One region of the Streptomyces sp. NPDC028991 genome, then DNA from elsewhere that is predicted to be linked to it. Evidence: riboswitches for the same ligand, from Rfam matches in the RefSeq annotation. Region 1 holds a riboswitch; each other region holds the start of a gene.

Evidence for each region. A riboswitch is a leader RNA that binds a small molecule or an ion and turns the genes downstream of it on or off. The one in region 1 is predicted to bind cobalamin.
Region 2: linked by a shared signal. The riboswitch ahead of ACZ4V1_RS18495 ((2Fe-2S) ferredoxin domain-containing protein) and the one ahead of ACZ4V1_RS21380 (ribonucleoside-diphosphate reductase subunit alpha) in region 1 are both predicted to bind cobalamin.
Region 3: linked by a shared signal. The riboswitch ahead of ACZ4V1_RS21850 (energy-coupling factor ABC transporter permease) and the one ahead of ACZ4V1_RS21380 (ribonucleoside-diphosphate reductase subunit alpha) in region 1 are both predicted to bind cobalamin.

What each region holds. Positions count from the first base shown of each region.
Region 1 covers NZ_JBVHVP010000010.1:176,812-184,240, reverse strand. The annotation lists gene ACZ4V1_RS21395 (bifunctional albaflavenone monooxygenase/terpene synthase) at 1-786, shown strand, start outside; gene ACZ4V1_RS21390 (GlxA family transcriptional regulator) at 805-1,773, opposite strand; gene ACZ4V1_RS21385 (ribonucleotide-diphosphate reductase subunit beta) at 2,043-3,056, opposite strand; gene ACZ4V1_RS21380 (ribonucleoside-diphosphate reductase subunit alpha) at 3,056-5,446, opposite strand; cobalamin riboswitch at 5,569-5,718, opposite strand; gene ACZ4V1_RS21375 (GNAT family N-acetyltransferase) at 5,793-6,299, opposite strand; gene mctP (monocarboxylate uptake permease MctP) at 6,372-7,429, opposite strand, start outside.
Region 2 covers NZ_JBVHVP010000008.1:86,300-93,728, forward strand. The annotation lists gene ACZ4V1_RS18480 (NACHT domain-containing protein) at 1-1,922, opposite strand, end outside; gene ACZ4V1_RS18485 (hypothetical protein) at 1,964-2,422, opposite strand; partial or broken gene ACZ4V1_RS18490 (hypothetical protein) at 2,499-2,797, opposite strand; gene ACZ4V1_RS18495 ((2Fe-2S) ferredoxin domain-containing protein) at 2,934-3,338, opposite strand; cobalamin riboswitch at 3,401-3,549, opposite strand; cobalamin riboswitch at 3,760-3,937, shown strand; gene ACZ4V1_RS18500 (ABC transporter substrate-binding protein) at 4,026-4,991, shown strand; gene ACZ4V1_RS18505 (FecCD family ABC transporter permease) at 4,988-6,103, shown strand; gene ACZ4V1_RS18510 (ABC transporter ATP-binding protein) at 6,100-6,885, shown strand; gene ACZ4V1_RS18515 (copper chaperone PCu(A)C) at 7,260-7,429, opposite strand, start outside.
Region 3 covers NZ_JBVHVP010000011.1:39,890-47,318, reverse strand. The annotation lists gene ACZ4V1_RS21865 (DUF7144 family membrane protein) at 1-142, opposite strand, end outside; gene ACZ4V1_RS21860 (chloride channel protein) at 424-1,797, shown strand; gene ACZ4V1_RS21855 (potassium channel family protein) at 1,884-2,369, shown strand; cobalamin riboswitch at 2,497-2,681, shown strand; gene ACZ4V1_RS21850 (energy-coupling factor ABC transporter permease) at 2,712-3,419, shown strand; gene ACZ4V1_RS21845 (energy-coupling factor ABC transporter substrate-binding protein) at 3,416-3,784, shown strand; gene cbiQ (cobalt ECF transporter T component CbiQ) at 3,785-4,534, shown strand; gene ACZ4V1_RS21835 (ATP-binding cassette domain-containing protein) at 4,693-5,508, shown strand; gene ACZ4V1_RS21830 (MFS transporter) at 5,536-7,149, opposite strand; gene ACZ4V1_RS21825 (TetR family transcriptional regulator) at 7,387-7,429, shown strand, end outside.

The DNA of each region.
Region 1 (7,429 bases):
CCGCTCGGACCGCTCTACCGGCTGCCGCTGCCGGCCAACCGCGAATTCAACAACGCGCTGGCCGATTTGCACCTCCTGGTGGACGAGATCATCGCCGAGCGACGCACATCCGGTCAAAAGCCGGACGATTTGCTGACAGCATTGCTGGAGGCAAAGGACGACAACGGTGACCCCATCGGGGAACAGGAGATCCACGACCAGGTCGTCGCCATACTCACCCCAGGCAGTGAAACCATCGCCTCCACGATCATGTGGTTGCTGCAGGCACTTGCCGAACACCCGGAACATGCCGACCGCATACGCGACGAAGTCGAAGCGGTCACCGGCGGCCGTCCCGTGGCATTCCAGGACGTCCGCAAGCTCACGCACACCGGCAATGTCATCGTGGAGGCCATGCGTTTGCGTCCCGCCGTATGGGTATTGACGCGGCGCGCGGTGGTCGAGACCGAACTCGGTGGCTATCGCATTCCGGCCGGGTCGGACATCATCTACAGTCCGTTCGCAATCCAACGCGATCCGAAGTCGTACGGGGACAACCTGAAGTTCGACCCGGACCGTTGGCTTCCGGACCGTGCGGCGGACGTGCCGAAGTACGCCATGAAGCCGTTCAGTGTGGGCAATCGCAAGTGCCCCAGTGATCATTTCTCCATGGCGCAGCTCACGCTGATCACGGCGGCGCTCGCCACCAAGTACCGGTTCGAGCAGGTGGCGGGTTCGAACGACGCGGTCCGCGTGGGCATCACGCTCCGTCCGCACGACCTGCTGGTCAGGCCCGTCACGCGGTGAGCGGCGCGGTGCCGGGGCTCAGGCGGCGGCCTCCGGGCCCCGGAAGGTGCGCCGGTAGGCGTGCGGAGTGGTGCCCAGGGCCCTGGCGAACTGGTGCCTCAGGGCCGCCGCCGTACCGAAGCCGGTGCGCCACGCGATCGCGTCCATCGTCTCGTCCGTCGCCTCCAGCAGACGCTGGGCCAGCAGTACGCGCTGGCGCAGGATCCAGCGGTAGGGAGTCGTACCCGTCTCCTGCTGGAAGCGGCGGGCGAAGGTGCGCGGGGACATGTGCGCCCGCGCAGCGAGCTGCTCGACGGTGACCTCCTCGTCGAGGTGCTGTTCCATCCAGGCCAGCACCTCGCCGACGGTGTCGCAGGAGGAGCGCGGCAGCGGCCGTTCGATGTACTGCGCCTGACCGCCGTCCCGGTGCGGCGGTACGACCATGCGCCGGGCGATCCTGTTGGCGACGTCCGTGCCCTGTTCCTTGCGGACGATGTGCAGACAGGCGTCGATGCCGGCGGCCGTGCCGGCGCTGGTGAACACCGGATCCTCGTCGACGTAGAGCACGTCGGGCGAGACGGCCACCCGGGGGTACTGCCGGGCCAGCTCGGCCGCATGGTGCCAGTGCACCGCGCACCGCCGCCCGTCCAGCAGCCCGGCGGCCGCCAGCACGAACACCCCGGAGCACACGCTGAGCACGCGCGCGCCCCGGTCCACCGCCCGCCGCAGGGCCTCCAGCAGCTCGGGCGGGTACTCCCGGCGGACGTAGTCGCTCCCCGCCGGCACGGTGATCAGGTCGGCCTCCTCCAGCCGGTCGAGCCCGTACGGCGTGGAGACGGAGAGCCCGCCGACATGGGTGCTCAGCTCCGGGCCCTCGGCGGAGACCACCGCGAAGTCGTACCCCGGCAGTCCCTCGTCGCTCCGGTCGATGCCGAAGACCTCGCAGACCACGCCGAGTTCGAAGGGATGCGCGCCGTCCAGCAGGACGGCGGCCACGTTCTGCAGCATGCCCGCCATTGTGCCTGGGAAGTGGCAGGAAATCGAGGCCCTACGGCAGTCCTGCCACTCCCGGTAAGGAGTCTGGGGCGCGACAGTGGTGACATGACCGGAAACCAGATAGAAGCCCTGATCGGAATGCTCGTGACCTTCGGACTCCTGTTCCTCATGGTCCTCCCGTCGGTGATCGGCATCGTGCGCGACCGGCGCATCGACCGTCAGCTCAGGGAGGCCCAGGAGGGGGCGGGGACGGGCAAGGAGACTCGGCAGGCTCCGAGGACTCAGAAGTCCTCGGACAGGTCGACGGTGCCCTCCACCGCCACCTGGTACGCCGAGGGGCGCCGCTCGAAGAAGTTGGTCAGCTCCTGAACGCCCTGGAGCTCCATGAAGGAGAAGGGGTTCTCGGAGCCGTACACCGGGGCGAAGCCGAGACGCGTCAGGCGCTGATCGGCCACGCACTCCAGGTACTGCCGCATCGAGTCGGTGTTCATGCCCGGGAGGCCGTCACCGCACAGGTCGCGCGCGAACTGCAGCTCGGCCTCGACGGCCTCCCTCAGCATGCCGGTGACCTCCTGCTGGAGGGCGTCGTCGAACAGCTCCGGCTCCTCCTTGCGCACGGTGTCGACGACGTCGAAGGCGAAGGACATGTGCATCGTCTCGTCCCGGAACACCCAGTTGGTGCCGGTGGCCAGGCCGTGCAGCAGACCCCGGCTCCGGAACCAGTAGACGTAGGCGAAGGCGCCGTAGAAGAACAGGCCCTCGATGCACGCGGCGAAGCAGATGAGATTGAGCAGGAAGCGGCGGCGGTCGGCCTTGGTCTCCAGGCGGTCGATCGACTCCACCGAGTCCATCCACTTGAAGCAGAACTCCGCCTTCTCGCGGATGGACGGGATGCTCTCCACGGCCGCGAAGGCGGCGGCGCGGTCCTCCGGGTCGGGCAGGTAGGTGTCCAGCAGCGTCAGATAGAACTGGACGTGGACGGCCTCCTCGAAGAGCTGGCGGGACAGGTACAGCCGGGCCTCGGGCGAGTTGATGTGCTTGTAGAGGGTCAGCACCAGGTTGTTCGCGACGATCGAGTCGCCGGTGGCGAAGAAGGCCACCAGCCGGCCGATCAGGTGCTGCTCCATGGGGCTGAGCTTCGCCAGGTCGGCGACGTCCGAGTGGAGGTCGACCTCCTCCACGTGCCAGGTGTTCTTGATGGCGTCCCGGTAGCGCTCGTAGAAGTCGGGGTAGCGCATGGGGCGGAGGGTCAGCTCGAAGCCAGGGTCGAGCAGGTTCTTGGTGTTCTCGGTCATTACTGGCAGGCCTCGCAGGACTCGGGGTTTTCCAGGGAGCAGGCGACCGCATCGGGGTCCGGGGTGGCCTGCGCGGGGACGGTGGCCCGGGCTGCCGCGCGGGCGATACGGGTCGCCGGGCGCGAGCGCAGGTAGTACGTGGTCTTCAGGCCCCGCTTCCAGGCGTACGCGTACATCGAGGAGAGTTTCCCGATGGTCGGCGTCTCCAGGAAGAGGTTCAGGGACTGGGCCTGGTCGAGGTACGGGGTGCGGGCGGCGGCCATGTCGATCAGGCCGCGCTGCGGGATCTCCCAGGCGGTGCGGTACAGCGCGCGGACGTCCTCGGGGATCCAGGAGAACCCCTGTACCGAGCCGCCCGCCTCGCGCAGCGCCTCGCGGGTACGGGCGTCCCACACGCCGAGCCGCTTGAGGTCCTTCACCAGGTACGAGTTGACCTGGAGGAACTCACCGGACAGCGTCTCGCGCTTGAACAGGTTGGAGACCTGCGGCTCGATGCACTCGTAGGCGCCCGCGATGGAGGCGATGGTGGCGGTCGGCGCGATGGCCAGGAGCAGGGAGTTGCGCAGCCCGGTCGTGGCCATGCGCTCGCGAAGCGCCGCCCAGCGCTCCGGCCAGGCGGGCTCGACACCGTAGTGGTCGGGGTGCAGCACACCCCGGGCCGTACGGGTCTTCTCCCAGGCCGGCAGCGGGCCGTTCCGTTCCGCGAGGTGGGCGGAGGTCTCGTACGCGGCGAGCATGATCCGCTCGGCGATGCGGGTGGAGAGGGCCTTGGCCTCCGGCGAGTCGAAGGGCAGACGCAGCTGGAAGAAGACGTCCTGGAGGCCCATCGCGCCGAGGCCGACCGGGCGCCAGCGGGCGTTGGAGCGGCCCGCCTGCTCGGTCGGGTAGAAGTTGATGTCGACGACCCGGTCCAGGAAGGTGACGGCCGTGCGGACGGTGTCGTCCAGACGCTCCCAGTCGATGTCCTGGGAGGCCGGGTCCACGAAGGCGCTCAGGTTCACCGAGCCCAGGTTGCAGACCGCCGTCTCCCCGTCGTCGGTGACCTCCAGGATCTCGGTGCAGAGGTTGGAGGAGTGGACGACGTGACCGGGCTCCGCCGTCTGGTTGGCGGTGCGGTTGGCGGTGTCCTTGAAGGTCATCCAGCCGTTGCCGGTCTGCGCGAGGGTGCGCATCATGCGGCCGTACAGCTCACGGGCGGGCAGGGTCTTGCGGGCGAGGCCGGCCTCCTCCGCCTCGCGGTAGGCCGCGTCGAACTCCGCGCCCCACAGGTCGGTCAGCTCGGGCACGTCCACGGGCGAGAACAGCGACCACTGCCCGTCGGCGTCCACCCGGCGCATGAACTCGTCGGGGATCCAGTGCGCCAGGTTGAGATTGTGCGTGCGGCGGGCGTCCTCACCGGTGTTGTCCCGCAGCTCCAGGAACTCCTCGATGTCCGCGTGCCAGGTCTCCAGGTAGACCGCCGCCGCGCCCTTGCGCCGGCCGCCCTGGTTCACGGCGGCGACCGAGGCGTCCAGCGTCTTCAGGAACGGGACGATGCCGTTGGAGTGCCCGTTGGTGCCGCGGATCAGCGAACCCCGGGCGCGGACGCGGGAGTAGGCGATGCCGATGCCGCCCGCGTGCTTGGAGAGGCGGGCGACCTGGTGGAGGCGGTCGTAGAGGGAGTCCAGCTCGTCCCTGGGCGAGTCCAGGAGGTAGCAGGACGACATCTGGGCGTGCCGGGTGCCGGAGTTGAACAGGGTGGGGGAGGAGGGGAGGTAGTCGAGGCGGCTCATCAGCCCGTAGAGCGCGGCCACCTCGTCGACCGAACGCGTGGTGTCGTCCTCGGCGAGGCCGGCGGCCACCCGCAGCATGAAGTGCTGGGGCGTCTCGACGACCTTGCGGGTGATCGGGTGCCGGAGCAGGTAGCGGCTGTACAGGGTGCGCAGCCCGAAGTAGCCGAAGCGGTCGTCGGCGGCCGGGTTGACCAGCGCGTCCAGCCGGTCCGCGTGCAGCCGGGCGAACTCGGCGGTGCGGTCGGCGATCAGGCCCTCGCGGTGGCCGGTGGCGACCGACTCGGTGAAGGAGGTGACGCCCTGCGAGGCGGCCTCGGCGCGGATGGCGATGGTCAGCAGCCGGGCGGCCAGCCTGGAGTAGACCGGGTCCTCCGAGATGAGCCCGGCCGCCGCCTCCGTGGCGAGCTCCCGCAGCTCCGACCCGTCCGCACGGGCGGACCGGCCGCGCAGCGCGGCGGCGGCGACCCGGCCCGGGTCGGCGTCGGGGAGATCGGCGGTCAGCTCGGTCAGGGTCCGCAGCAACGCGGCACCGGGCCCGTCGGGCTCCTCGGCGGACACCGGGGCCGCTGAACTCGTCACCGGGGCCGCTGAAACCGGGTCGGCTGGCGCGATGGTCACGTGGGGCACTCCCTCGCTCGGCACGGGGCCTGGGGGAGGGCGGGGCAGCTCACGAGCGCACGCGGCGTCGCGTCCACCGGCCCACTCCACGAGGCCCGGACGTCAGGCACCCGGACCGGGACGGTACGGGCGCACTGTCGGCAGGTCCTCGGACTGAAGCCAGTGCGCGCTCACGCAGATACGACGGACACGCGAACACGCACAAGTACACCGTTGCGGGACAGTTCCGGATTCGCACCGGATTCCCCTGCGGCGACAGCGAGCATGAGCATACATCTTGTGCCGTGCTCGGTGAGCACCCCCACATGTTGTGTCGCGGTGGGCTCCTGAAGGGGCCGCGCTGGTTTCAGAGCGTCAGCTCATAGGTGAGCAGGGTGATGTCGTCGAGCTCCGGCAGCGGGTTCCAGTCGCGGCCGGGGGTGCGGACGAAGCCCAGCCGTTCGTAGAGGCGGTGGGCGGTGCGCATGGTGCGCTGGGTCGACAGCACGACGCGCGCACAGCCCTCGACGGCCCGGGCACGGTCGACGCAGGTCCGTACGAGGGCCTCGCCCACCCCGCGTCCGCGTGCCTCGCGGGCGACGGCGAGCATCCGTATCTCGGCCTCGCCGGGCCGGGCGATGTCGGCCATGGGGCCACCGGACGGCACGAAGGTCACGCCGCCGAGCACCCGGCCGTCCGCCGCGGCGACCAGCACCTCGGCGCCCGCCGCACGCTTGGCCACGTTCCTCAGCTCGCCGAGGTACGCGTCGCTCTCCCCGAAGTCGAGGAGGCCGTCCCGCAGATAGGCCTGCGCGGTGATCTCACCGAGGGCGTCGTACTCGTCCGTTGCCGCCTGCCGGATCACGAAGTCCATGCGGCCGAGTGTGCCCGACGGGTACGACAACGGGCCGCCGGATTTCTCCGACGGCCCGCCGCTTGCCAGGGGTCAGTGCGAGGTGCCCGCCGTGGCCGGCGGCAGCTCCACCTCGACGCCCGGGTCGCCCGCGTCCGCCGTGTAGTCGCCCGGCTTCGTCTCGTCGACGCCGTCGGGGGCCTTGACCGCCCGCATGACGAAGGTCAGGACCACGGTGACCAGGATGTTCAGCACGAAGGCGGTGAGGCCGATGTAGCCGATCTCGCCGATGCCCGGGATCTCCTTCGAGGAGCCGCCGAAGTGCTTCTGCGTCGGCGAGGCGACACCGTACGCGGCGACCGTGCCGTAGATCATGCCGACCGCCCAGCCGCCGAGCAGCGCCCAGCGGTGGAACCAGCGGGTGAACAGGCCGCCGACCAGGGCCGGGAAGGTCTGCAGGATCCAGATGCCGCCGAGCAGCTGGAAGTTGATCGCGACCGTCTTGTCCATGCCGAGGACGAAGACCAGCGCGCCCACCTTCACCATCAGGGACACCAGCTTGGAGACCTTGGTCTCCTGGGCCGGGGTGGCGTCCGGCCTGATGAAGTCCTTGTAGATGTTGCGGGTGAAGAGGTTCGCGGCCGCGATCGACATGATCGCCGCCGGGACCAGGGCGCCGATGCCGATCGCCGCGAACGCCACGCCGGCGAACCAGTCCGGGAACATGTTCTCGAACAGCTGCGGGATCGCCAGCTGCCCGTTCTCCACGTTGACCCCGGCCGCGATCGCCATGAAGCCCAGCAGCGCGAGCAGGCCGAGCATCAGCGAGTACAGCGGCAGGATGGTGGTGTTGCGGCGGATCACGTTCCGGCTGCGCGAGGACAGCGTCGCGGTGATCGAGTGCGGGTACATGAAGAGCGCGAGCGCCGAGCCGAGCGCCAGGGTGGCGTACGTCCACTGGCCGCCGTGGTCGGGCACCAGCCCGCCCTTGCCGGACTCGGTGAACTTGTCGCTCGCCGAGGCGAAGATGTCGTCGAAGCCGCCCAGCTTGATCGGGATGTAGATGATCGCCACCGCGATCACGATGTAGATCAGCGTGTCCTTCACGAACGCGATCAGCGCGGGCGCGCGCAGCCCCGACGAGTAGGTGT
Region 2 (7,429 bases), on a different contig from region 1:
GCGCCGAGAACGCTGTACGGGTTCGGTGCCAGGTCCTCGATGAGCCGGAGGAGCAGCGTGGCCCCGGCCGTCTCGTGGCCCTCCAGCCCGGCCAGGATCTCGGCGGCCCAGCCGCGGTGGTCCAGTCCCAGCGCGCCGTCACCGGCGAGACGGGTGAGCAGCCGCGCGCCGTCGTCGAGGTGGCCCTCCAGCTCAGCGAGGTACCAGGCGGCCTCCACCCGGCTGCGGTCGTCCACCGTGGGGCGGTTCGCGTACCCGGTCAGCCACTGTGCGGCCTTCTGCCGCGGGAGGCTGCTGCCGAGCTGGAGTTGCGCCTTGAGCAAGTGGTATCCGGTGATCTCGGCGGATCCGAACAGGTCCTCCAGGGCCCGCAGCGTGGCCGTTGCCAGAGGCGCCTCCGAGGCCAGCAACGCGTCGAGGAGGAAGCCCAGGTAGGACGGCTCCAGGCCCAGCGGGTCCAGGGGCTGGATGCCGGACGTACGGCGGCTCGCCCGGCGCAGTCTGTCGCGCAGCCGCTGGGCGGGGAACAGCCGGTCGAAGAGCAGCCTGCGGGCCTGGGGGTCGCGGGTGGCGTGCCGCGCGGCGTGGTACTCCAGGAGTGTGCGGTGCAGGAACTCGACGTCGCCGCCCTGGCCGGCCAACAGGCCGCAGGAGCGCAGCAGCGAGGCCAGCAGCGCGTCCCACAGCGGTGATTTGACCTTGTCCGGTCGTCGGGCGTGCGGGTGCGCGGTGAGGATCGCGGTGGCCGGGGCCCGGTTCCCGCTGATCCTTTCGTGGGCCAGATGATCGATGAGGACCGGCAGGTGTTCCCGGGCGCGCTCCGCGGCCTGCTGGACGGTGCGACGGTCCTCCGGGACCTGATAGCGGCTGACCAGGGTGTGGATGGCACGGTCGTGCAGGTCGCTGACGCCCTTGTGGACGTTCTCCTCGTAGAGCAGTTCGACGAAGGACCGGAAGACTCCGGCCCGGCCGTCGGGCAGGGGGCGATCGGTGTCGGCCTCGTACAGATGGCACAGCATGGCGGTCATCAGAGGGATGCGGGCCAGTTCCTCCAGCCGGGTCCGGCGGACACCGTGCAGGAACGCCCGGACGTGACGGTCGGCGTCGGGCAGAGCGCGCAGACGTCTGTGCGCGTAGGTGCGCACGTCGTCGTCCGTGAAGGGCTCCAGCGTGAAGTGGTCGGCGGCGCGGGGCAGCCGGTCGAGTTCGCCGCCGGGCAGGGGGCGGGTCGCGACGAGGAACCGGTAGGGCGTGTCCGTCTGCACGGCTTCGCGGGCGAGGCGGTCGAGGAGGGACACCCGGGCCGTCCGGTCGGGCACCTCGTCAAGGCCGTCGACCATCACCAGCCACCGCGCGCCGAGACGCGGAGGGCGGCGGAAGAAGTCCTCGGTCAACACCTCGCGCAGCCCGAAGGGACCGTACTCCTCGGTCACCGCGTGCGCCAGGGCGGGCGCCAGCAGGGGCGCACCCACCAGGTCGCCGGCGCGGACCAGCACCGGGAAGGCGGGTGCCGGGGAGGCGGGGTCCGCCTCCGTCGTCAGCAGGTGCCGGGAGGCGGACAGCAGGTGCTGCCGCAGCAGCGTCGACTTGCCGTGGCCCGGTCCGGCCAGCAGGACCCGGATCGGTCCGTCGCCGGTGAAGACGTGTTCGGCGGCCGCGGGAGCCCGCGCGGCCCGGAGCGAGGTGCGCCGCGGCACGTAGACATCGGCCAGTGACGGCGCGTCGAGCTCCGGTGCCAGCCCGGGGTGCGGAAGTTGATCGGCTGCCGACCGGACGGCTCTCAGGTACGAGCCGAGCCGGTGCCCGGGGCCGCTCGTCCGCACGGCGCGGTGACCGTCCCCGGGCTCCGGCGCGGAAGCGTAGTACGTGATGCTGTCGGCGTGCCCGACCGCGAATCCTCCAGTGGTGGCCGAGACGACCATGTCTGCCGTGACGTGCGGGGCCTGACCGCCTCCGAGCCCGCTCAGCCCTGCTGCGGACCCGGCTGCGGAGGGGTTCCGACGGTGACGTCACGCATCTGCACCGCCGCCGCGGAACCGTGATCGGCCCGGATGTCCACGTTGCCGCGGATCGTCGGGCCGTCGGCGGGCGCCTCCGCTCCGTCCGCCGGGGCGTGTGTCTGCAGCAGGGCCCGCAGGATCTCGGCGGCCTCCTCGCGCTCGGAGGCGCTCAGATTCTCCAACGCCTGCTCGAAGCGGGCCTGCCAGGCGCCTTGCTGGCCGCTGCGCACGCCGGCCCGTTCGTCGTCCGGTACGGCTTCCAGCGCGGCCGCACTATGGTCGAGCCGTTCCAGCTCGACGCGCTCACGCTCCCCGTCGCCCCGGGCGAACCACCGCGCGACCGACTGCTGCAGGCCCTGCCAGGCGCTGGTCCCGGCCGCTTGGACGACCGCCGCGCCTCCGGCGGCGGCCAGCGCGGCCATACCCTCCGCCAACATCCAACCGCCCCCGTTCGTCACCGTGTTCGACATGCGAGACGGTAGTGCACCGCGCGGCACGTCACCTCGCGTTCCACCGGATTGACGTCGGGCGCGCGGTCCGCGCCGCTGAGCGGCGGCAGTTCTTTCCCGTGCGCGGACCACCCGCCGGCCCCTCGGGCTCATCGGCCGTCCGCCCGCCGACGCGGGCGGCGGTCTCACGCAGCCGGGTGTGGGCCGCGTCGTGGGTGTGCACGGGTGCCACCACATGGCCTCCCGCGACGGCACGGCCTCGTACGGCGGCTCCACCACGCGTACGCCGGCGAGCGGCGCCAGGAGCCGGGCCGGGCGCGCCTGGTCCAGGGCGATGCGGCGGGGCCTCGTCGACAACGCCGGTGGGGGGCGAAGAGGCCGCCGAGGCCGGCCCCGTTCATGCGGGGCGGGGGTGACGGACGCGGCTGAGGCACCGGCGGTCGTGCCCGGTTCCCGTCCTGCCTCCGGCTCTCCGTCCGTACGGTCAGGGGGCCGTACGCCGTCGCGGCGGCGTGATGGCGTACAGGTCGAGAATGTCCGGCAGGGGTGCCACGCCCGGCCCGCCCGCGCGTGCCCACGCGGCGATGTCCTCGGTCGCGTCCGGGTCGTTGACGAGCCCCAGCCAGACGGGCCGGGCACCGGCGGCGCGGCCTTCGGCGGAGGGCTGTACGACGATGACGTTGGCCTGGTCGCAGACGTCGAGGCAGTCGGAGACGCGTACCGGTGCCGCGGCGCGCAGGCGCTCGGTCTGGGCCGTGTGGTCGACGCCGGTCACTTTGGGGCTGCCGCAGCAGCAGTCGCGGCACACGACGATGCGGCACGGCACCGGGGCGGTGGCCGTTGCGGCCCTCGTGTCGTCCGTCGTTCGTCCGGCCGGCGTTGCGGGCATGCGGTGCCGTCCCTCTCTCCGGGGAGATCCGCCCCGGTGGTCCGTCGAGGTAGCGACCGCGTGAGTCTCCTGGCTCTCGGGTCAATGCTCGTCCCTGCCTTCCCACCCGTTGCCGGGCAGTGGCCTGTCGGGACTCGCTCGCCGATCACAGTGGCGGGACCGCGCCGGATTCGCACCGGCTTCCTCGTTCCGCCGTCGCCTTGTCGTCGGCCATCATCCCACCCCGGGACGCCGCACCGCCCGCCCGGTACCGGCCTTCGGTCCGACTCCTGGGCGTGAGGGGGCCGTCGCGGGCCGACGGGCCGGGCGGGCCAGCCGCAGAAGAGTGCGCTGCCACCCCCGTACCAGGCTGTCCGCGAGGCGTGCGGGAGGCTCGGGGCGTGCGGCCGGGTCCGCACGCCCTTTCGCCGTCGGCTCGGGGAAACGTAGGATCACCTGGTCATCGCCGCGACGGGAGACAGGAAGCCGGTGCGAATCCGGCACGGTCCCGCCACTGTGACCGGGGAGCGCCCCTCCGACACGCCACTGCGCCCCGCGCGGGAAGGCGGAGGGAACGTCGATCCGGGAGTCAGGACACTGGTCCGTCGCGGGCCCGATCCGAGGAGCGCGGACTCCAGGAGGCTTCACGTGTCCCAGCTGTTCACCCCTGCCCGCACGCGCGGGTTCCTTCGTGCCACGGCCGCCGCCATGGCTCTTTCGTCAGTACTGCTGACCACCGGCTGCGGTCCGTCCGACGAGGGCGGCGGGGACGCGAAGGCCACCACGGCCGTGCCCACCGGCTTCCCGGTCACCATCGACAACTGCGGCGTGAGGACGACGTACGACAGGCCGCCGTCACGGGTGGTCACCATCCACCAGCACCCGGCGGAACTCATGCTCGCCCTCGGCCTGAAGGACCGGATGGCCGGCACGGCCTTCCCCGACTCCGCCGTCCTGCCCGAGCTGAAGAAGGACTACGAGGCGATCCCCGAGCTGGCGGAGAAGGAACCGTCGTTCGAGACGGTCCTGGACGCCGAACCCGATCTCGTCTACGGCGGTTACGGCAGCGCCTTCGCCGAGAACGAGGGCCGGTCCCGCAAGGCGTTCGCCGACGCCGGCATCGACACCTACCTCAACCGCGAGTACTGCGGCGAGAAGCGGGTGACGATGCGGGACACCTACGACGAGATCCGCGCCATCGGCAGGATCTTCGGTGTCCCGGACCGGGCCGACAGGCTGGTCACCGACCTCGAGGACCGCGTCGGCAAGGCCGCCGCCGAGGTCGCGGGCGAGCCAGAGGTGCCCGTCTTCCTCTACGACAGCGGCGACAAGAGCGCGTTCACCGCGGGCGGCAAGAGCCTGGGCACCGAGCTGATCCGGCTGGCCGGCGGCGAGAACGTCTTCGCCGACCTCGACGACGTCTTCGGCGACGTCTCCTGGGAGCAAGTCGTCGAGCGCAGGCCGGAGGTCATCGCCATCTACGACTACGCGGGCGCCGGAAGCGTCGAGGAGAAGAAGAGGTTCCTGCTCTCCCAACCCGCGCTCGCCGACGTGCCCGCCGTCAGGAACAAGCGGTTCGTCGTCCTGCCGCTGACCGCCACCCTGGTAGGAATCCGCTCGGCCTACGCGGTCGACGACCTGGCCCGCGGACTGCACCCCGAGAGCTTCCGGTGACCCAGGCCGCCACCGACACGTCCACCGAACGGACGGCTCAACGGTGGAAGACGACCGAGCCAGGGGCGGGCCGTACGGGGTTGGCGGTCACGCTGCTCGTACTCACCACCCTGCTCGTCGTCTCCGCCACGGCGGGCCTCGCGATCGGCTCCGTCCGGGTGCCGCCCGGCGAGGTGTGGGGCATCGTGACGCACGCGCTGGGTGCCGACTGGCAGGAGCCCGGCTGGTCGCGGGCCCGGGAGACCATCGTGGTGGACGTGCGGGCGCCGCGGGTACTGCTCGGTGCGGTCACCGGCGCCGGCCTGGCGGTGGTCGGCACCGCGCTACAGGCCCTGGTGCGCAACCCGCTCGCAGAGCCGTACCTGCTTGGCGTCTCCTCGGGGGCGTCCCTCGGCGCGGTCGCCGTGATCGTCTTCGGGGTCACCCTCTTCGGGCCGGTCTCCCTGTCGGTGGCCGCCTTCGTGGGCGCCCTGGGCGCGCTCCTGCTCGTGTACGCCACCGCGCGCACCGGCGGACGCATCACCTCGTCGCGGCTCGTGCTGTCCGGAGTGGCGATCGCGGCGGTGCTCACCGCGGTGCTCAATCTGCTGCTGCTCACCACCGACCGGGGCAACGAGGCCCGCGCGGTCCTCGCCTGGACCCTCGGCGGCCTCGGCGGGGTCAACTGGGGCACCCTGTGGCTGCCGGGCGCGGCCCTGCTGCTCGGCGTCGGCGTCCTCATGGCCCAGGCGCGCAACCTGAACCTGCTGCTGGCCGGCGAGGAGGCGGCCACCACCATGGGACTGGACGTGGCCCGCTTCCGCGCCCGCCTGTTCGTCCTGCTCTCCCTCGTCACCGGCGTACTGGTCGCGGCGGCCGGACCGATCGGCTTCGTCGGCCTGATGATGCCCCACATCGTGCGCCTGTTCGTCGGCGGCGACCACCGCCGGGTCCTGCCGACGGCGGCACTCGGCGGAGCGGTCTTCCTCATCTGGGCGGACATCGCCGCACGGACGATCGCCGCGCCGACGGAGATACCCGTCGGCGTGCTCACGGCCCTGTGCGGCGGGCCGTTCTTCCTGTGGCTGATGCGCCGGGACGCCCGGCGCGGCACCGACCGAGGAGTGGCATGACCGCGACCGAACTGAGCGTCGACGGCGTCACGCTCACCGCCGGAGCGCGCCACCTGGTGCGCGACGTGTCCCTGACCGCCCGCCCGGGCGAGACCATCGGCCTCGTCGGTCCCAACGGCAGCGGCAAGTCCAGCCTCCTGCGCACCGTCTACCGTGTCCTGCGCCCGGACGCCGGTCAGGTCCGGGTCGACGGAGGCGACGCCTGGTCATTGCCGGTGCGGCAACTGGCCCGCACCGTGGCCGCGGTGGTCCAGGACTCGGCGGCCGACTTCGATCTCGCCGTCCGGGAGGTCGTCGCCATGGGCCGCACCCCGCACAAACGGCTCCTCGCCGGCGACACCCCCGAGGACGCCGGGCTCATCGACTCCGCGCTCCTGGCGGTCGACGCCGTCCACCTGGCCGACCGCCCCTTCGACCGGCTCTCCGGCGGCGAACGCCAGCGCGTCCTCATCGCCCGCGCCCTCGCCCAACGGCCCACCCTCCTCGTCCTCGACGAACCCACCAACCACCTCGACGTCCGCCACCAACTGTCGGTGCTCGGCACCCTGCGCCGTCTGCCCACGACCGTGCTGCTCGCCCTGCACGATCTCAACCTGGCCGCCTACTACTGCGACCGCCTCTACGTCCTGCACGCCGGCGAGGTCACCGCCTCCGGCCCGCCGGCCGAGATACTCACCCCGCGGCTCCTGGCCGAGGTCTACGGAGTGGCGGCGGAGGTCGCCACCCATCCGCGCACGGGCGCCCCGCAGGTGACGTTCCTCCCCGAAGAGCCACGCGGCTGAAGGACCACCCGATGGTGGTGCCCGTGCCCGTCCGCGCCACCTGGGAAGGGCCGCGGCGGGTGGCCGACGCCTCAAGGGCGCCGGGCTGCCGGTACCGGGTCGCATGCCGCGCACCGGCGGCAAGGCAGCCGCGGGGCCCGTACGCCGCTCAGCGGCCGCAAGGGTCGCCCGAGGGAAACGGCGAACGAGTGCGCGCCGCCCGGTTCACGAGCCGCCGGGCAATGCACGCTCCGGCGTGACAGTCCGGAGCTGGACAGCGGGCCCCTGGCCGGTGAACAACGCCCATGACACCACGGCCGGCGGCACGGCCGGCGGCACGAGCGGTTCACCCGGTCGGCGGCACGAGCGGCGGCACGAGCGGCGGCACGAGCGGTTCACCCGGTCGGCGAGGGGCTTTCCTCGTAGGCGGGCACCTGTGCCTGAATGTTGAAGGTGGTCGTGCCGGCCTTCTCGAACCGCATGGTGAACTTCATGAAGTCGCCGCCCCTGATCTGCCGGTTCACGTCGCGCAGCACCAGGTGCGTCCTGTCCCGCTCCAGTTGGA
Region 3 (7,429 bases), on a different contig from region 1:
CGCCGTTCAGCAGCATCAGTACGCCCGCGAAGACGACGCCGCCGGTCACCCAGCCGCCGGCGCGGTCCGCCGATCGCGGGGGCCGCGGTCCGTCGGCGCCGTGGGACGGCGTGCCGGGAGAAGGTGCGGCGTGCTGGCTCATGAGCGGAGTCCTTTCTGCGGGTCCCCGTACGGGACTGCGCCCACCGGCACCCCGGGGCGCCGACAGGTCACTCCGAGCCTGCGGGCACCCGCCCCGCCCGGCCATGTGGGCCCGCCGAACGGGTGATCCGGGTTCGGTCGTGCCGGAGCGCACGGTCGTCCGCAACGGAATCGTGCGGGTGCGCCCCTCGCGCGCCTCACGTTTACTGAGGCGCACATGCGAACGCGCGCGACGGACCGTCGGACCAGGTGCCGAGGGGCGAGGTGGACCGAGGAGGGCCCGTGACGACTCAGCCCCCGCCGGCGAACGCGGTGCCGGCCCGGGCCGAGCAGTCCCTGCGGCGCACCCTGCTCAGCCCCGGCTATCTGCGGTTGTTGCTGCTGTGTGTACTGCTGGGCGTCCCCATCGCGCTGGCCTGCTTCTTCTTCGTCGGTCTCCAGCACGAGTTCCAGCACTGGGTGTGGACGTCGCTGCCGGAGGCCGCCGGTTACGACGCCCCGCCCTGGTGGTGGCCGCTGCCCGCACTGGTGCTGGCGGGGCTGATCCTGGCGCCGATCGTGACCCGGATGCCGGGCGGCGGCGGCCATCTGCCGGTCAACGGGCTGGGCGGCGCGCCCGTCGGCCCGCGCGCGCTGCCCGGCGCCGTCCTGGCGGCCCTCGCCACGCTGCCGCTCGGCGTGGTGCTGGGACCGGAGGCTCCGCTGATGGCCGTCGGCAGCGGGCTCGCGCTGCTGGCGGTGCGGCGGGCGGGCGCGGCCGGGGACCCGCGGGCGGGCGCGATCCTGGCCACGGCGGGCTCCACCGCCGCGATCTCCACCATCCTCGGCGGCCCGGTGGTGGCGGCGGTGCTGCTCATCGAGGGGGCCGGGCTCGGCGGGGCGCAGCTGGTCGCCCTGCTGCTGCCCTGTCTGCTGGCCAGTGCGGCGGGCGCCCTGGTCTTCACCGGTTTCGGTGAGTGGACCGGCCTGAGGATCGGCGCGCTGGCCCTGCACGACGTGCCGCCGGGCGCCAACCCGGACGCGGGCGACTTCCTGTGGGGCGTCCCCACGGCGGCGCTGATCGCCGTACTGGTCACGTTCGCCCGCGAGCTGGGTTACCGCACCGTCTCCTGGACACGGCACCGCACCGCCGTACGCACCGTCGCCTGCGCCACGGCGGTCGGCGTCTGCCTCACCGCGTACGCCCTGATCACCGGCCGTTCCCCGGCGGAGGCGGCACTGTCCGGGCAGGCCACCCTGGCCCAGCTCGCCGCGCATCCGCACGCCTGGTCCGTGGGCGCCCTGATCGCGCTCGTGGCCTGCAAGGGGCTGGCCTGGGGCATCGCGCTGGGCAGCCTGCGCGGGGGCCCGATCTTCCCGGCCGTACTGCTGGGCACGGCGACGGCCATGGCCTGCTCCGGCCTCCCCGGCTTCGGCGCGGCCCCGGCCCTCGCCCTGGGTATCTCCGCCGCGTCGGCCGCGGTGACCGGGCTGCCGCTGGCCAGCTCGGTGCTGGCGGTGTTGCTGACCGGCGCGGACGCGTACGACCAGATGCCGCTGATCGTCACCGCGTCGGTCGTCGCCTTCGTCGTCACCCAGCTGGTACGCCGGACCGCACCGGAACCGGCGTCCGCATCGGCACCGGCGTCGGGCCCGGCCGCGGAGACGGGACGGTGACCGAGCGCCGCGCCACCCACGAGCGCGGGGGCCGCACGGGCGGCAGCCGGCCCCGGACCGCCTGGCGCGCGGCCCGGCCCTGGCTGATGCGGGCCGGCGTCGCGGGGGGCGTGGTCGTGGCCTACTTCCTGCTTCCCCTGGACCACCTGGGCCCGCAGCGGCCCCTGCTGAGCTGGCTGCTGTTCGCCCTGATGCTGACCGCCGTGGCGGCGCTGCTGCTGAGGCAGATCCGCCATGTCCTCCTCGAACGCCCGGACACCCGGCCCGGTGTGGTCATCACCCTGCTCATCGTCCTCTCCGTGCACGTCTTCTCGGCGACGTACTACGCCCTCGCCAAGCAGCCGGGCGAGTTCACCGGCCTGGGCACCCGCGTCGACGCGCTGTACTTCACCGTGGTGACGCTCGCCACGGTCGGCTACGGGGACATCACGCCGCGGGGCCAGGCCGCGCGGGTCGTGACGGTCCTGCAGATCGTCTACAGCTTCGTGTTCCTCACCGCCGCCGCGACCGCGCTCACCCAGCGGATGCGCGACGTGGTGGTCCGGCGGACGGGCCGGGGCCGGCCGGGCTGACGCGAGTGCCCCGTCCGGGCGAGGAGCGGCGCCGGCGGCCGTTTCCGCAGCCCCGGGGTCTGTCCGCGGGAGCGGCGGCACGCCCGGCCGGACCGGAGGCCCGCTTGTCACCACCCTCGAGGGAGCACTACTGTCGCCACGCCTTGGTGAACGGGAAATCCGGTGTGATGCCGGTGCGGCCCTCGCCACTGTGAATCGGGAAGTCCGGCTCCGGCCCTCACGGGCAGCCACTGGGTTCTTGTGACCCGGGAAGGCGGAGCACGGGCGGTGGTACCCGTAAGCCAGGAGACCGGCCAAGGCGCGTCGTCCATCCACGAGGTGCTGGAGAGGGTCTGCTGAGCCATGCACATAGCCGAGGGCTTTCTGCCACCGGCGCACGCGATCGCCTGGGGTGTCGCGTCCGCGCCGTTCGTCGTACACGGAGTCCGTTCACTCACCCGTGAGGTCAGGGAGCATCCGGAGAGCACCCTGCTCCTCGGCGCCGCCGGGGCCTTCACGTTCGTCCTGTCGGCCCTGAAACTGCCGTCCGTCACCGGGAGTTGTTCGCACCCGACCGGCACCGGTCTGGGCGCCATCCTCTTCCGTCCGCCGATCATGGCGGTACTGGGCACCATCACCCTGCTCTTCCAGGCACTGCTGCTGGCGCACGGCGGGCTGACCACCCTCGGCGCCAACGTCTTCTCGATGGCGATCGTCGGCCCCTGGGCCGGATACGCCGTATACCGGCTGCTGCGCCGCTACGACGTGCCGCTGATGGTCGCGGTGTTCTTCGGGGCGTTCGTCGCCGACCTGTCCACGTACTGCGTCACCAGCGTGCAACTGGCGCTGGCGTTCCCGGACCCGGGCAGCGGGTTCCTGGGCGCGCTCGGCAAGTTCGGGTCCATCTTCGCCGTCACGCAGGTTCCGCTCGCGGTGAGCGAGGGGCTGCTCACGGTGGTCGTGATGCGACTGCTGGTGCAGTCCAGCAAGGGTGAACTGACCCGGCTGGGCGTTCTGTCGGCCAAGTCCGGCAAGACCACGTCCGGCGAGCGGGAGGCGGTGGCCCGATGAGCCGCAACGCGAAGATCAACGCCCTGCTGCTGCTCGTCGTGGCCGCGCTCGCGGTGCTGCCGCTGGTGCTGGGTCTCGGCGACCACAAGGAGGAGCCGTTCGCCGGCGCCGATGCCGAGGCGGAGACGGCGATCACGGAGATCGAGCCGGACTACGAGCCTTGGTTCTCGCCGCTGTACGAGCCGCCGTCCGGGGAGATCGAGTCGGCGCTGTTCGCCGTGCAGGCCGCGATCGGCGCGGGCGTGCTGGCCTACTACTTCGGGCTGCGCCGGGGCCGGCGACAGGGCGAGGAGCGGGCAGCGGCAGCGCTGCGGGACGTCCCGGCGGGCGACGTTCCCGCGGGCGACGTTCCCGCGGGCGACTGAGTGCTGCCGATCGACGCGGCGGCGCACAGCAGTCGCTGGCGCCGTCGCCATCCGGTGGACAAGGCCGTGCTCGGACTGGGCCTGACCGTGCTCGCGATCTCGCTGCCGCCCTGGCCCGGCGCGGCGCTGGTCCTGGTGACGGCGCTCGCCGTGCTCCTCGGCGCGGCGCGGGTGCCCGGACGTCGGCTGTGGCGGGCGTACCGCGTTCCGCTGGGCTTCTGCGTGACCGGGGCGCTGCCGCTGCTGGTACAGGTCGGTGGCCCGGGCGGGTTCCTGACGGCGGCGGACGGCGGCCCGGTGCGCGCCGGTGAACTTCTGCTGCGCACCTCGGCGGCCTCCCTCGGAGTGCTGCTGTTCGCGTTCACCACGCCGATGTCGGATCTGCTGCCCCGCCTGGTGCGGGCCGGGGTGCCCGCGCCGGTCGTCGACGTGGCGCTGGTGACGTACCGCATGAGCTTCCTGCTGCTGGACTCCGTGCACCGGGTCAGGCAGGCGCAGGCCGCACGGCTGGGCCACACCACCCGGGCCGCCGCCTGGCGTTCGCTCGGCGGGCTGGGAGCGACGGCGTTCGTGCGGGCCTTCGACCGGGCGGCGCGGCTCCAGACCGGTCTGGCGGGGCGCGGCTACGACGGCACCCTGCGCGTCCTGGTGCCCGAGGCCCGCGTTTCGGTGCCCTTCACGGCGGCGAGCGTCGCACTGCTGACGGCGCTGGCCGCGCTCACCCTCGTACTGGAAAGGCACCTGTCGTGAGCGAGTCGACGGAGTCGGAATCGGAACCGGAACCGGAATCGATGGGATCGGAGCCGGCGAGAGCGGAATCGACGGGAGCGGAGCCGACGGTGGCCGAATCGACGGGAGCGGAATCGACGGGGCCGGAGGCGACGGGGCCGGAGGCGTCAAAGGCGGCCCTGGTCGCGCTGCGGGGCGCGTCCTTCGCGTACGAGGAGGGACCGGACGTGCTCGTCGGCCTGGACTTCGCGGTGTGCGAGGGGCGTGCGCTCGCGCTGCTGGGCCGCAACGGCAGCGGCAAGACCACGCTGATGCGGCTGCTCAGCGGCGGACTCCGGCCACGTGCGGGGACGTTGGCGGTGGGCGGTGAGCGGGTGACGTACGACCGCAAGGGGCTGACCCGGTTGCGGACCACGGTGCAGCTGGTGGTGCAGGACCCGGACGACCAGCTGTTCGCGGCGTCGGTGGCCCAGGACGTGTCCTTCGGCCCGCTGAACCTGGGCCTGTCCGACACGGAGGTCCGGTCCCGGGTCGAGGAGGCGCTCACCGCCCTGGACATCACGGCGCTCGCCGACCGGCCCACCCACCTGCTGTCGTACGGGCAGCGCAAGCGGACCGCGATCGCCGGAGCCGTTGCGATGCGGCCCCGGGTGCTGATCCTGGACGAACCCACCGCCGGACTGGACCCGGACGGCCAGGAACGGCTGCTGGCCACCCTCGACCGGCTCCGCGCGGGCGGCACCACCGTGGTGATGGCCACCCACGACGTCGACCTCGCCCTGCGCTGGTCCGATGACGCCGCCCTGCTCACCCCGGCCGGTGTGCACACCGGCCCGACGGCCCCGACGCTGGCCCGCGCCGAACTGCTGCGGCAGGCCGGGCTGCGCCTGCCGTGGGGCGTCGCGGCGGCCCGGCTGCTGCGCGCGCAGGGCCTGTTGGCGGACGGGGCGACGGGCCCCCGTACGGCGGAGGAACTGGCCGCCCTGACCGGCTGAAGGAGCGCCGGGCGGGGCGGCTCCGACTCACCCGGCCGAGTCGCTGTACTCCGCGTCCCGTTCCCCGGCCGGCTTCTCCTCCCGCCCCTGCCGGGTGCCGCGGCGGCCGGGAAGGACGGCGAGGACGATCAGGGTGCCGGCGGCCATGATGATCCCGCCGACGAGGCTGGTCGTGGCGACGCCGTGGGCGAAGGCCTGGTTCACGGCGTCGGCGAGGGCCTCGGCCTGCTGCGGTCCGGCGGCGGGGTTCGTGGCGAGCCGCTCGGCGACGGCCAGTCCGCCGCCCACGGAGTCCTGGGCGGTGTCGAGCGCGTCCGCCGGGAGCCGGCCTCCGACCAGGTCGGCGAGTTCGTCCCGGTAGGCGGTGCCGAGCAGGGAGCCCAGCACGGCTATGCCGAGCGAGCCGCCGAGTTCCAGCGCGGTGTCGTTGGCACCGCCGCCGACACCCAGTTCGCTCTCCGGGAAGGAGCCCATGATGGTGTCGGTGGCCGGGGACACGCTCAGCCCGATCGCGAGGCCGAGCAGCAGCATCGGGGCCAGGAAGTCGGCGTAGGTGGAGTCCTTCTCGACGAGGGCCAGCAGGAAGACCCCGACGGTGCCGATCACCATGCCGGAGCCCACCATCGCCTTGACGCCCAGCTTCGGGGTCAGCTTCCCGGTCACCGCGGCGCCGACGAACACGGCCCCGGCCAGCGGCAGCAGCCGTACGCCGGTCTCCAGGGCGCCGTAGCCGAGCACGAACTGCAGGAACTGCGTGGCGTAGTAGATGGCGCCGTAGGTGCCGAAGAAGAAGAACAGCACGGCGAGCATCGAGCCGCTGAAGGGGCGCAGCAGGAACCTGCGCACGTCCAGCATGGGGTGCGGGTGGCGCAGCTCCCACCACACGAAGGCCGCCAGGCCGGTGACCGCGACGACGGCCGCGGCGACCGGACCGGCGCCCCAGCCGAAGTGCGGGCCCTCGATGCTCGCGTAGACCAGGCTGCCGACGGAGACGATGGAGAGCAGACCGCCCACGTAGTCGATCCGGCCCATGCCGGCCGCCTTGGACGGCGGGACGAGGACCAGCGCGCCGACGACGGCGGCGACCGCGATGGGAACGTTGACCAGGAAGGTCGAACCCCAGGCGTGATCCTCCAGGAGCCAGCCCGCGACCAGCGGACCGACCGCGATGGCCAGGCCGGAGGTGGCGGTCCAGGCCGTGATGGCGCGGGCCCGCTCCCCCTTGGGGAAGACCGCGACCAGCAGCGACAGTGTGGCCGGCATGACGACGGCGGCGCCCACGCCCATGATCGCCCGAGCCGCGATGACCAGCCCCGTCTCGTCCACCAGGCTGCCCATCACCGACCCGCCCGCGAAGATCACCAGGCCGGTGATCAGCGCGCCGCGGCGGCTGTACTTGTCGCCGATCGAGCCGAGCACCAGCATCAGCGCGGCGTACGGGACGGTGTAGCCGTCGATGACCCACTGCAGGTCACTGCTGCTCAGGCCCAGGTCGGCCGTCATGGCAGGCGCGGCCACGATCAGGGACGTGTTGGCCATGACGACGATCAGCAGGCTCAGACACAGCACGAGGAGCGCCCACCAGCGCCGCGCGTAGGGCCCGGTCATCTTGTCGACGGGTGTGGTGGCTAGGAGGGGCATGGGGGCTCCCGGGGAACTAGGGCAAGCAAGGGAAAGTTAATTGCCCATCGGTGTGCAGACTAGTGGCAGAGTAGTTTGTTGCACAGGGACGTGCAAATATCTCGACGTGCCCTTCCGCCGGAGTCCGTTCGGAAGCCCTTCCGAAGGCCCCGGATGCCCCTCCAGAAGCCCATCCGGAGTCCCTTCCGACCGTCCCTCCCGAAGCCCATCCGAGTCCGTTCCGATCGAGGTACCGAGGTGACCACCACACGCGCCCGCATCCTGCGGGCGGCCGAGCGTG